3 regions of the Paenibacillus sp. FSL W8-1187 genome follow, and region 1 is predicted to be linked to each of the others. Evidence: riboswitches for the same ligand, from Rfam matches in the RefSeq annotation. Region 1 holds a riboswitch; each other region holds the start of a gene.
What was found. Region 1 has a riboswitch for thiamine pyrophosphate ahead of thiC (phosphomethylpyrimidine synthase ThiC). Riboswitches for the same ligand answer to the same signal wherever they lie in the genome.

Region 1 (3,269 bases):
TCCGTCTGACCGGTCCCGCCGACGATGGCCCCTCTCTCCGTCGGGCTCTCCTTAAGCATAGAGCTTGCCGCCGCCCGCCTTGAAGGCGTCCGCCTGCTCCTTCATGCCCGCCTCGATCGCCTCCGCTGTCTCCAGCCCCTCGCGCTCCGCATAGTCGCGGATGTCCTGCGTGATGCGCATGCTGCAGAACTTCGGTCCGCACATCGAGCAGAAATGCGCCGTCTTCGCGCCCTCGGCGGGCAGCGTCTCGTCGTGATAGCTCATCGCCCGCTCGGGATCGAGCGACAGATGGAACTGGTCGCGCCAGCGGAACTCGAAGCGCGCCTTGGACAGCGCGTCGTCGCGCAGCCTCGCGCGTGGATGGCCCTTGGCCAGATCGGCCGCATGGGCAGCGATCTTGTAGGTGATGACGCCCTCCTTCACATCCTCCTTGTTCGGCAGGCCCAGATGCTCCTTCGGCGTCACGTAGCACAGCATCGCCGTCCCGAACCAGCCGATCATCGCCGCCCCGATCGCGCTCGTGATATGGTCGTAGCCCGGCGCGATGTCCGTCGTCAGCGGACCGAGCGTGTAAAAAGGCGCCTCGTCGCACACCGCGAGCTGGCGGTCCATATTCTCCTTGATGAGGTGCATCGGCACATGGCCGGGGCCTTCGATCATCACCTGCACGTCATGCTTCCAGGCGATCTTCGTCAGCTCGCCGAGCGTGTCCAGCTCCGCGAACTGCGCCTCGTCGTTGGCGTCGGCAATCGAGCCGGGACGAAGGCCGTCGCCGAGCGAGAAGCTGACATCGTACGCCTTCATGATCTCGCAGATCTCCTCGAAATGCGTGTACAGGAAGTTCTCCCGATGATGAGCGAGGCACCACGCCGCCAGGATCGAGCCGCCGCGGCTGACGATGCCCGTCACGCGCTTCGCCGTCAGCGGCACATAGCGCAGCAGCACGCCCGCATGGATCGTGAAGTAGTCGACGCCCTGCTCGGCCTGCTCGATCAGCGTGTCGCGGAACACCTCCCAGCTGAGGTCCTCGGCCTTGCCGTTCACCTTCTCCAGCGCCTGATAGATCGGCACCGTGCCGACCGGGACGGGCGAGTTGCGCACGATCCATTCGCGGGTCGTATGGATGTTCTTGCCGGTGGACAGGTCCATGATCGTGTCCGCGCCCCAGCGCGTCGCCCACGTCATCTTCTCGACCTCCTCCTCGATCGAGGAGGCGACGGCGGAGTTGCCGATGTTGGCGTTGATCTTCACATGAAAATGCCGCCCGATGATCATCGGCTCGATCTCCGGGTGGTTGATGTTGGCGGGGATGATCGCGCGGCCGGCGGCCACCTCGCTGCGCACGAACTCCGGCTCCATGCCCTCGCGGAGGGCGATGAACTCCATCTCCGGCGTCACGATGCCGCGCCGCGCGTAATGCAGCTGCGTCACGTTGCGGCCGGGCTTCGCCCGCAGCGGCTTGCGGCCGGTCGGCGGGAACCGCTCCGCGCCTTTTGCCGCCGCCTTCTCCGCATCCGTAAAGCCATTGTCCTCCGGACGCACCTCGCGGCCGTCGTAGGCTTCCGTGTCGGCTCGCTCCGCGATCCAGCGCTCTCGCAAGGCGGGCAAGCCGCGCCGGATGTCCGCGACATAGCTTTCGTCCGTATACGGACCGCTGGAGTCGTACACGCGCACCGGCTCGTTGGGCACCTGCTGTCCGCGCATGTCACTGTCCGTCAGCGCGATCTCGCGCACCGGCACGCGCACGCCCGGCGTCTTTCCGTCGATGTAGGCCTTGCGGCTCCCCGGCAGCGGCTTCGTCAGGATGGGCATATGAAAAAAACCTCCTCGCGGTTGTGGAATATCCGCTAGGAGGCTAGAGAGCAAAGAAAGCCGTGCTCGCGCATCGTTCCGTGACGGCTCGCCCTCGAGCCGGCACGGAGGGGCTTGGCCAGGTCTGCGCCCGCCGCCAGGTTGGGGCGGGCTTCGGGAGAAGGGTTCAAGGGCAGTCCGGATGGGAGTGATTCCCCCGCCTTCGACGCAAGGCAGCCGGCGAAGCCTTCCGACCGTGCCGCCCTTGTCTCTTTTGCCTTTCCCCTTCTTATCCGAACGTCGTCGCCTCCTTCCCATCCGCTTGGCGAGGCGCAAAAAAGCCGCCTCCCGGACAGGAAGCGGCGAATGGACGCAGACCGATACAAACGTTGCGCGATTCGACCACTTTCCTACGCTGGCATGACCCAGATCAGGTTCAAAGGGACCAAAGCTTCGCTTTATCTCAGCCCTTGCGGGCGCCCCTAGTGGATATCTTGGTTTTGAATATACGCTGTCTTTCAGGTGTCGTCAAGTTCGAACTTTTCATTCTACAAATAATAAAAAAAAACCACAAGGAGTGTTCTCGCATGTGGTTTTAAACTTAAGTTTCTAATCTATTGGTAGTTCAAACTAGCTCAAATCGAATCCGTTCATCAGCTTGGCCTTAAGGAGCCATTGGTACAGGGCTACGGCGGCGAATTCACGGTCAGCCGGGGCGTTGGGCTGATAATAGGTCTTGCCCGAAAGCAAGTAACCGTTCAAGACGCCCGCGTTCGTAAGCTTCTGGATGCTTTCTCTGGCATAAGCGGCCGCATGTGCCAGGTCTGTGTAAGCGACCGTTTGATCGGTCGTCAACTCGATGCCGGCAAGCTTCAATGCCCGCTCCAGGATAACAGCCAGATCCTGACGGGAGACTTTGTCATGTGGCGCGAATTTTCCCTTGCCGATGCCTTGGATCAACCCCGCTTCGCTGGCCGCCGCCACGTCGGCAGCAAACCAGTCGCCTTTTTTTACATCGGTGAAAGAGGCGAGCGCTGTTGACTTCAGACCGAGTGCCCGGACGAGCAGGGCGGTGAATTCGGCGCGGCTCAGGCTGGCATCGGGCGAATAAGTCGTCGCTGATGTACCGTTGATGATCCACTTGCCGGCCAAAGCCTCGATCACGCGAGCGGCGGCGGAGTCGTCAAGATCAGTAAAGTTCACGGTTCGAGTCGCCAAGGCGTACACCGAGAAGCCAGGGCGGCTGACGGTCACCTTCGTCGTGCCGTCCGCTTGCTTGCTCAAGATGGAAGCTACGGGAGAGACGGCACCGTCTTCTTCATACAGCACTCCTGCCTCGTCAAGCTCGAAGCTGCCGGGTACAGTGAATGTTCGGGTGATGAATAGATGGTTCGGGATGTCCACGGGCTTGCGACCGGCTGCAGTTGTCCAGTCGGCCTCAAATGAGACGGGTTGGCCGATTAGTTTGCCATTTCCTA
Region 2 (3,269 bases), 1.2 Mb from region 1:
AGCTGCTGACCGTCATGAACCTGCTGCGAGACATGCATCGCCACGAGGAGGCTCCCGATCCGTCCGGCGCCGGGGCCGGACCGTCCGGCATCGGCCTCTGCCTGGCCAACTCGTCCATGTACCAGCGGGGCGACGTGCTCGGGGAGGGAGAGGACGGAGGCGAGTTCAACTACGACGGCACGAAGGCGGCGGACGGACTGACGACGCGGCAGCTGGAGCTGCTGGACTTCTCGGCCTTTTACGGACTGGCGCTGCCGCCGGTCAAGAAGGGCATCCCGCTGCGCCCGGTCCAGCTCGACAACATCCTGACGTTCCCCGGCTATCTCGAGGGCTACCGCGTCCTGCTGCTCAGCTACGAGTTCATGAAGCCGGAGCATCCCGGCATCCATCAGGCGCTCGCCCAATGGGCGCGGGAGGGCGGCGTGCTGATCTATGCCGGCGACGGCTCGGATCCGTTCCACGGCGTGCGCGAATGGTGGAATCGCGGGGCGGGAAGCCGCGTCTACGAGCGTCCCGAGCAGCATCTGTTCGAGGCGATGGGGCTAGGCCGGGAACCGGAGCCGGGCGAGCATGCCGTCGGGGAGGGCGCGCTGCTGCATCTGCGCTGCCATCCGGCCGAGCTGTCGCGCTCCGCGGCAGGCGCGGAGCGCGTGCTCGGCGCGATCCGGCGCGCGCTGGAGCTGCGCGGCGAGGCGGACGACTACCGCGAGAGCGGCTTGCTGCGCATCCGGCGCGGTCCTTATGTGATCGCGCATGCGCTGGACGAGAGCGAAGCGGCAGGCGGCTCGGCCGTGCTCGAGGGAGCGTTTGTCGATCTGTTCGACGCGGAGCTGACGGTGCGGAATCGGATCGAGCTCGCGCCGGGCGAGGACGCCCTGCTGTACGATCTGGGCGAAGCGGCCGGCGGCTGGGGCGAGGAGGAGCCGGCGCAGGCGGGCTCCGCGCACGGCGGCCCGGGAGCGGGAGCGGAGGAGGCGGGGTCCGCGCACGGCGGCCCGGGAGCGGGAGAGGCGGAGGCGGGGTCCGCGCACGGCGGCCCGGGAGCGGGAGCGGCACAGGCAGGCTCTGCGCACGCCGGCCCGGGAGCGGCGGAGGCGGCGCGGCGCGCCTCCGTGCTTGTCAGCTCCTCCCGCGTCCGGGACGCGGCTCGGGAAGGCGGACGGTTCCGCTACGTGTCGGAGTCGCCGTCCGAGATGACGGTGAGCACGAGGCTGCGCGCTTGTTCCATGCCGAGCCGCATCCGCGCCTGCGCGGCGGATACCCCGCTGGCCGGGCCGGGCGCTGACGCATCCGGCGGCCATGCGGTAGAGGCGGAGTTCCATGCCGCCTCGTCCACGCTGCTGCTGCGCCACGAAGGCCGCCCTGCGGGCGTCCGCGTCGAGCTGGAGTGGCTCTGACAAAAGCGGCGTCCGGCCGGGAGGGCGCTAACGGGCCTGCGGGCTTGCAGGCTTGCGGACTTGCCGCAATCCGGCCGCGTCCTTTTTCAATCCGGTTGCAATCGGCCCGAGCTCTGCTATAATGGCACTATTGACAACCGCATAGCTGGGGAGCTGGCGCACGCCGGCTGAGAGGGGAGAAGCATCCCGACCCGTACACCTGATCTGGATAATGCCAGCGTAGGAACCGTATGCAGCCGACTCGCCGCGGAGCAGCCCTTTCGGGAGCTTCCGTACGGCAAGTCTCGATCTGCGATCCATCACGACGTCTTCCTTGGGGAGACGTCTTTTTTTGTTCGGGCGGGATCGGCTGCGCGGATCGGACGGCGGACGGCGACGAAGGCGATGCGGGCATGAGAGAGAAGAAAGCAGGGGAGAGACATGGGGAGCAAGACAAGATGGACAAGCGGCATGCTGACGGCGGCGCTGGCGCTCGCGCTGGCCGCCTGCGGCGGCAGCGCCGAGCAGGAGAACGGCGGAGCGGCGGCGACGGACGCGCCGCTGCAAAAGGTGAAGGTCGTGCTCGACTGGACGCCGAATACGAACCATACCGGCCTTTATGTGGCGCGCGACAAGGGGTACTTCAAGGAGCAAGGGCTCGACGTCGAGATCGTGCAGCCGCCCGAAGGGACGGCCGCCGATACGCTCGTCGCCAAGGGCGAGGCGGAGTTCGGCATCGGCTATCAGGAAAACCTGACGCTCGCGCGCACGCAAGAGCTGCCGCTCGTCTCGGTCGCGGCGGTCATCCAGCACAATACGTCGGGCTTCGCCTCGCCGGCGGACAAGGGCATCAAGGAGCCCAAGGACTTCGAGGGCAAGACGTACGGCGGCTGGGGAGCGCCGGTCGAGCAGGAGGTGCTCGCCTCGCTCATGCAGGAGCAGCAGGCGGATGTCGGCCAGGTCAAGATCGTCAACATGGGCAACGCCGACTTCTTCACCGCCGTCAAGCGCGACATCGACTTCGCCTGGATCTTCTACGGATGGACGGGCGTCGAGGCGGAGCTGCGCGGCGAGCAGCTGAACATGGTCTATCTGACCGACTATAGCGACAAGCTCGACTACTATACGCCGCTGCTGCAGACGAGCGAAAAGCTGATCGCCGAGCGGCCGGAGCTCGTGCGCGCGTTCGTCGCCGGCGCGGCAGCCGGCTACGAGGACGCGATCCGCGATCCGGAAGGCGCGGCGGAAACGTTGATCGCGGCCGTGCCCGATCTGAACCCGGAGCTCGTGCGCGCCAGCCAGAAGTGGCTGAGCCCGAAATACCAGGATGACGCCGCCCGCTGGGGCGAGCAGAAGGCCGAGGTGTGGAACGGGTACGCCGACTGGATGGTCGAGCACGGCCTGATGGACGCCAAGCCGGACCTGGCGAAGGCGTTCACGAACGAGTTCCTGCCCGCAGACGGAAATTGATCCCTGTTTCGAACGAGAGGAGAGCATCGACATGGCCAACGCGCTGGTAAGCATCCAGATTTTGCCGACGACGCCGGGAGGAGAAAGCGTCCTGCCGTACGTCGACCGGGCGATCGACATCATCAAGGAGGCCGGCGTGCCTTATCGCGTCGCTCCGCTGGAGACGACGATGGAGGGCGACCTGCAGCAGCTGCTCGCGGTCGTCGCCCGCATGAGCGAGGCGCTGGCCGAGCTCGGCTGCCCGTCCGTCATCTCCCAGGTGAAAATCTACTACAATCCGGGCAGCGGAGCCTCGATGGACCGCCTGCTCGAAAAATATCCGGATGGCCGGTAGCGGCCATCGCGGGCCGGATCGGAACGAGGCGGACGGACGCGAAGCCGTCCGGCGCGACGCGGCAGCCGATGGCGCAGCGTCGGAGCGGG
Region 3 (3,269 bases), 1.5 Mb from region 1:
GCCGAAGCGGCCTGCCTTTGCCGCTGCCTCATCGTCCCAGAAGCCCGGGTACCAGACGCCGTAGCGACGCAGCTGCGCGCGGCAGTCGCGAAAGATCTCCTCCGGCGGGCCGTCCGCCTCCAGCCGTCCGTCCGGCGAGAACAGCAGGATGCGGTCCATATCCCCGGCGATGAGGTCGATCTTGTGCTCGACGATGAGCACGGTCCGGCCGTCCCAGATGCGGCGCAGCGCGTCCCATACCTGAGCTGTGCCTTCCGGGTCGAGCAGCGCGGTCGGCTCGTCGAGCAGCAGCGCGTCAGGATCGACGGCCAGCATCGAGGCGACGGCGAGCCGCTGCTTCATGCCTTGGGACAGCTCCGAGACGGCCGTGTGCGGGTCGGGCAGCTCTAGCCCGGCCTGCTCGAGGCAGGCCGCGATCCGCTCCGGCATCTGTTCGCGGGGGACGGCTTGGTTCTCCAGCGCAAAAGCGATCTCTTCGTCCGCATAAGGCATGCAGAACTGCGCTTCGGGATCCTGGAACACGTAGCCGGGCCGCTCCGGCACGACGAGCCGCTCCGCCTTCAGCGGAATCGGGATCGCTGACGGCACGAGGCCGCCGAGCACCTGCAGCAGCGTCGACTTGCCGCAGCCGCTCGGTCCGAGCAGCAGCACCTTCTCTCCGCGCCGGATCGTCACGTCGAGGTCGCGGAACAGCAGCGGCGCTTCTTCGCCGGGGTACTTGAGCCGCAGGCCGATCGCCTCGGCCGCGACCGGCACGGCCGCAGCGCCGCTCCGGGCAGGCGCTCCGGCGGCTTCCGTCCGCAGCGAGCCGGCAGCCGCGCGCTCCGCGTCCTGACTGGCCGCTTTTCCCGACTCCTCCGCGTTCCCCGACTCCGCCTCGTTACCCGGCGCTGCCGCGCCCCGGTTGAGGCCGCTCATCCGCTCAGCCATCCAGCGCGTCGTAGTCCTTGGCCGAAGCCGGACGCAGCAGGCTCGTCACGCCGGTGCGCTCCAGCGCGCGGGCGAGCGCCCAGGCGAACAGCCCGGCGATGACGACGCTGCCGAGCAGCCGCATGGAGACGAACAGCGCGTAGTTCCAGAACGCGAGCTGGTCGATGTAGCCGTAGTAGCGGTCGATGAAGATCGAGGCGACGGCGGCGCCGACGGAGGCGAGCACGGCGACGATCGGACCGGCCTTGCGGTACAGGAACAGCGCGAAGAACAGCTCGGCGCCGAGGCCCTGGAACAGGCCGTACCAGAGCGTCGAGATGCCCCACGATCCGCCGAGGAACGCCTCGATCGCGGCGGCGGCGACTTCCGCGAGGATGGCGACGCCGGGCTTGCGGATGAGCAGGAACGCGAACGTGCCGGCCATGAACCACATGCCGTAGCTGAGCTGCTCGGCGTGCAGGCCGAGCGGCTTGAGGACGTCGTACATCGGCCCCCAGATCTTGTAGACGAGGCCGAAGACGACCGAGACGACGATCGTGACGAGGATGTCGGCGAGGGTGAGGCGATTGCCGGCGCGCGTCGCGCGGCCGGAGGCTGGTGCGGTGGACATGGGATCAGCTTCCTTTCGGATGGGGAATCGGTCTCTCACAGCGGCATGATCCCGGAGCGGCTGCTGTCGGCGGATGCGAAAAAAAGCCCGCCGGACAGCCGGCGGGCAGATGGAATCGGACAGGCGCGCCTCGCGTCCCCCTATGGCGGCGGAACGCAGGACTCGGCCGGCCTGCACGCGGCAGGCCGGACAGGAAAGGCTCCGCCCGCCCGGACGGAGCGGCGGACGGAAGTCCCTAAGCGGACAGGGCCTTTCCCAAGTTGGCGCGATGCATTCTCTCTACGCTGGCATTACCCAGATCAGATCAATGGTCAGCGGCATGCGGCCGCAGTCTCAGCCCGACTTCATCGAGCCCCCATGCATGCTATGAAAGTGCTCTTACTATACCTTGGAAAATCCGGTTCGGCAATAGGGAGTGCCGGCGGGCGGCAGGACGGGCATTGCGGACGGAGTTGAGGGCGTCGGCGGTTGCATCCGTTTTCAAAGGCGGGTAAGCTGGAAGAAAAGGAGGGATTGGCCAATGAAATATCGTCGCTTGGGCAAAACGGAGCTGAACGTGTCGGTCGTCGGCATCGGCACCTGGCAATTCGGCGGGGAGTGGGGCATGGACTTCTCGCAGGACGAGGCGGACGCGATTCTCGACAAGGGCGCGGAGCTCGGCATCAACCTCATCGACACGGCGGAATGCTACGGAGACCATCTGTCGGAGCAGCTCATCGGAGGGTACCTCAGCCGCCGCAGGCGCGAGGACTGGATCGTCGCCACGAAGTTCGGCCATCATTTCCACGAGCGGTTCAAGCGGACCGACGTGTACGACGCGGAGGATGTCGTGCGGCAGCTCGACGCCTCGCTCAAAGCGCTGCGCACCGACTACGTGGACCTGTACCAGTTCCACTCGGGTCCGGACGCGGCGTTCGACAACGACGACCTGTGGACGGCGCTGGACAAGCAGGTGCAGGCAGGCAAGATCCGCCATCTGGGCACCTCCATCGGCAGCAACGACAACCTCCACCAGACCGAGGCCTCGACGCGGGTCGGCTCGCAGGCGATCCAGGTCGTCTACAATCGGCTCGACCGCAAGCCGGAGGAGCGCGTCTTCCCGGCCTGCGAGGCGCAGGATCTCGGCGTGCTGGCGCGGGTGCCGCTAGCGAGCGGCTTCCTGAGCGGCAAGTACAAGCCGGGCACGGAGTTCGGCGCGACCGACGTGCGCCACCGCCAGGATGCGGAGCAGGTGCGCCGCCGCCTCGAGGAAGTGGAGCGCATCGCTGCGGAAGAAGTGCCGGAGGGCGTCGACATGGCGGCATGGGCGCTCGCCTGGTGCCTGCGCCATCCGGCGGTGACGTCGGTCATCCCCGGCTGCAAAAATCCGCAGCAGGTGCAGAGCAACGCCGATGCCGTCGCGCTGGTGACGGAGCCGCATCCGCAGGATGTCCCGGCTCCGGCGCGGGCGTAAGGCGGGGGACGGCAGCGTGCGGACGCAGGGGCGGGCGTAGGCGCGGAGCGAGCGTAGGCGGCGCGGCCCGCGCCTAAGCGCCGGCGAGGCGCAGGCGAGCGTCAAGCCTGCCAGGGCCGCCGATGCCCAGGGCCGGCGGCTCGCGAAGGGCAGGTTCAGCCCCCTTTAGAATCGTCAGCGCGTCGACAAGGAGCCTTCATCCACACCGTGGATGAAGGCTCCTTTCGTTTTCGAGGTTGGATCGCGCGGGCAAGCAGGGAGGAAGGCTGGAGCAAC

Region 2: it holds a riboswitch for thiamine pyrophosphate, as region 1 does, so the genes downstream of both, NYE40_RS13895 (ABC transporter substrate-binding protein) here and thiC (phosphomethylpyrimidine synthase ThiC) in region 1, are expected to answer to the same signal.
Region 3: it holds a riboswitch for thiamine pyrophosphate, as region 1 does, so the genes downstream of both, NYE40_RS01935 (ECF transporter S component) here and thiC (phosphomethylpyrimidine synthase ThiC) in region 1, are expected to answer to the same signal.

Annotation. Positions count from the first base shown of each region.
Region 1 covers NZ_CP150181.1:1,940,992-1,944,260, reverse strand. Annotated here, with positions in the region: gene thiC (phosphomethylpyrimidine synthase ThiC) at 52-1,812, opposite strand; TPP riboswitch at 2,182-2,285, opposite strand; gene NYE40_RS08310 (leucine-rich repeat protein) at 2,422-3,269, opposite strand, start outside.
Region 2 covers NZ_CP150181.1:3,189,018-3,192,286, reverse strand. Annotated here, with positions in the region: gene NYE40_RS13900 (hypothetical protein) at 1-1,397, shown strand, start outside; TPP riboswitch at 1,534-1,641, shown strand; gene NYE40_RS13895 (ABC transporter substrate-binding protein) at 1,818-2,846, shown strand; gene NYE40_RS13890 (MTH1187 family thiamine-binding protein) at 2,878-3,180, shown strand; gene NYE40_RS13885 (ABC transporter permease) at 3,170-3,269, shown strand, end outside.
Region 3 covers NZ_CP150181.1:411,788-415,056, forward strand. Annotated here, with positions in the region: gene NYE40_RS01930 (ABC transporter ATP-binding protein) at 1-918, opposite strand, end outside; gene NYE40_RS01935 (ECF transporter S component) at 923-1,540, opposite strand; TPP riboswitch at 1,800-1,909, opposite strand; gene NYE40_RS01940 (aldo/keto reductase) at 2,061-2,993, shown strand.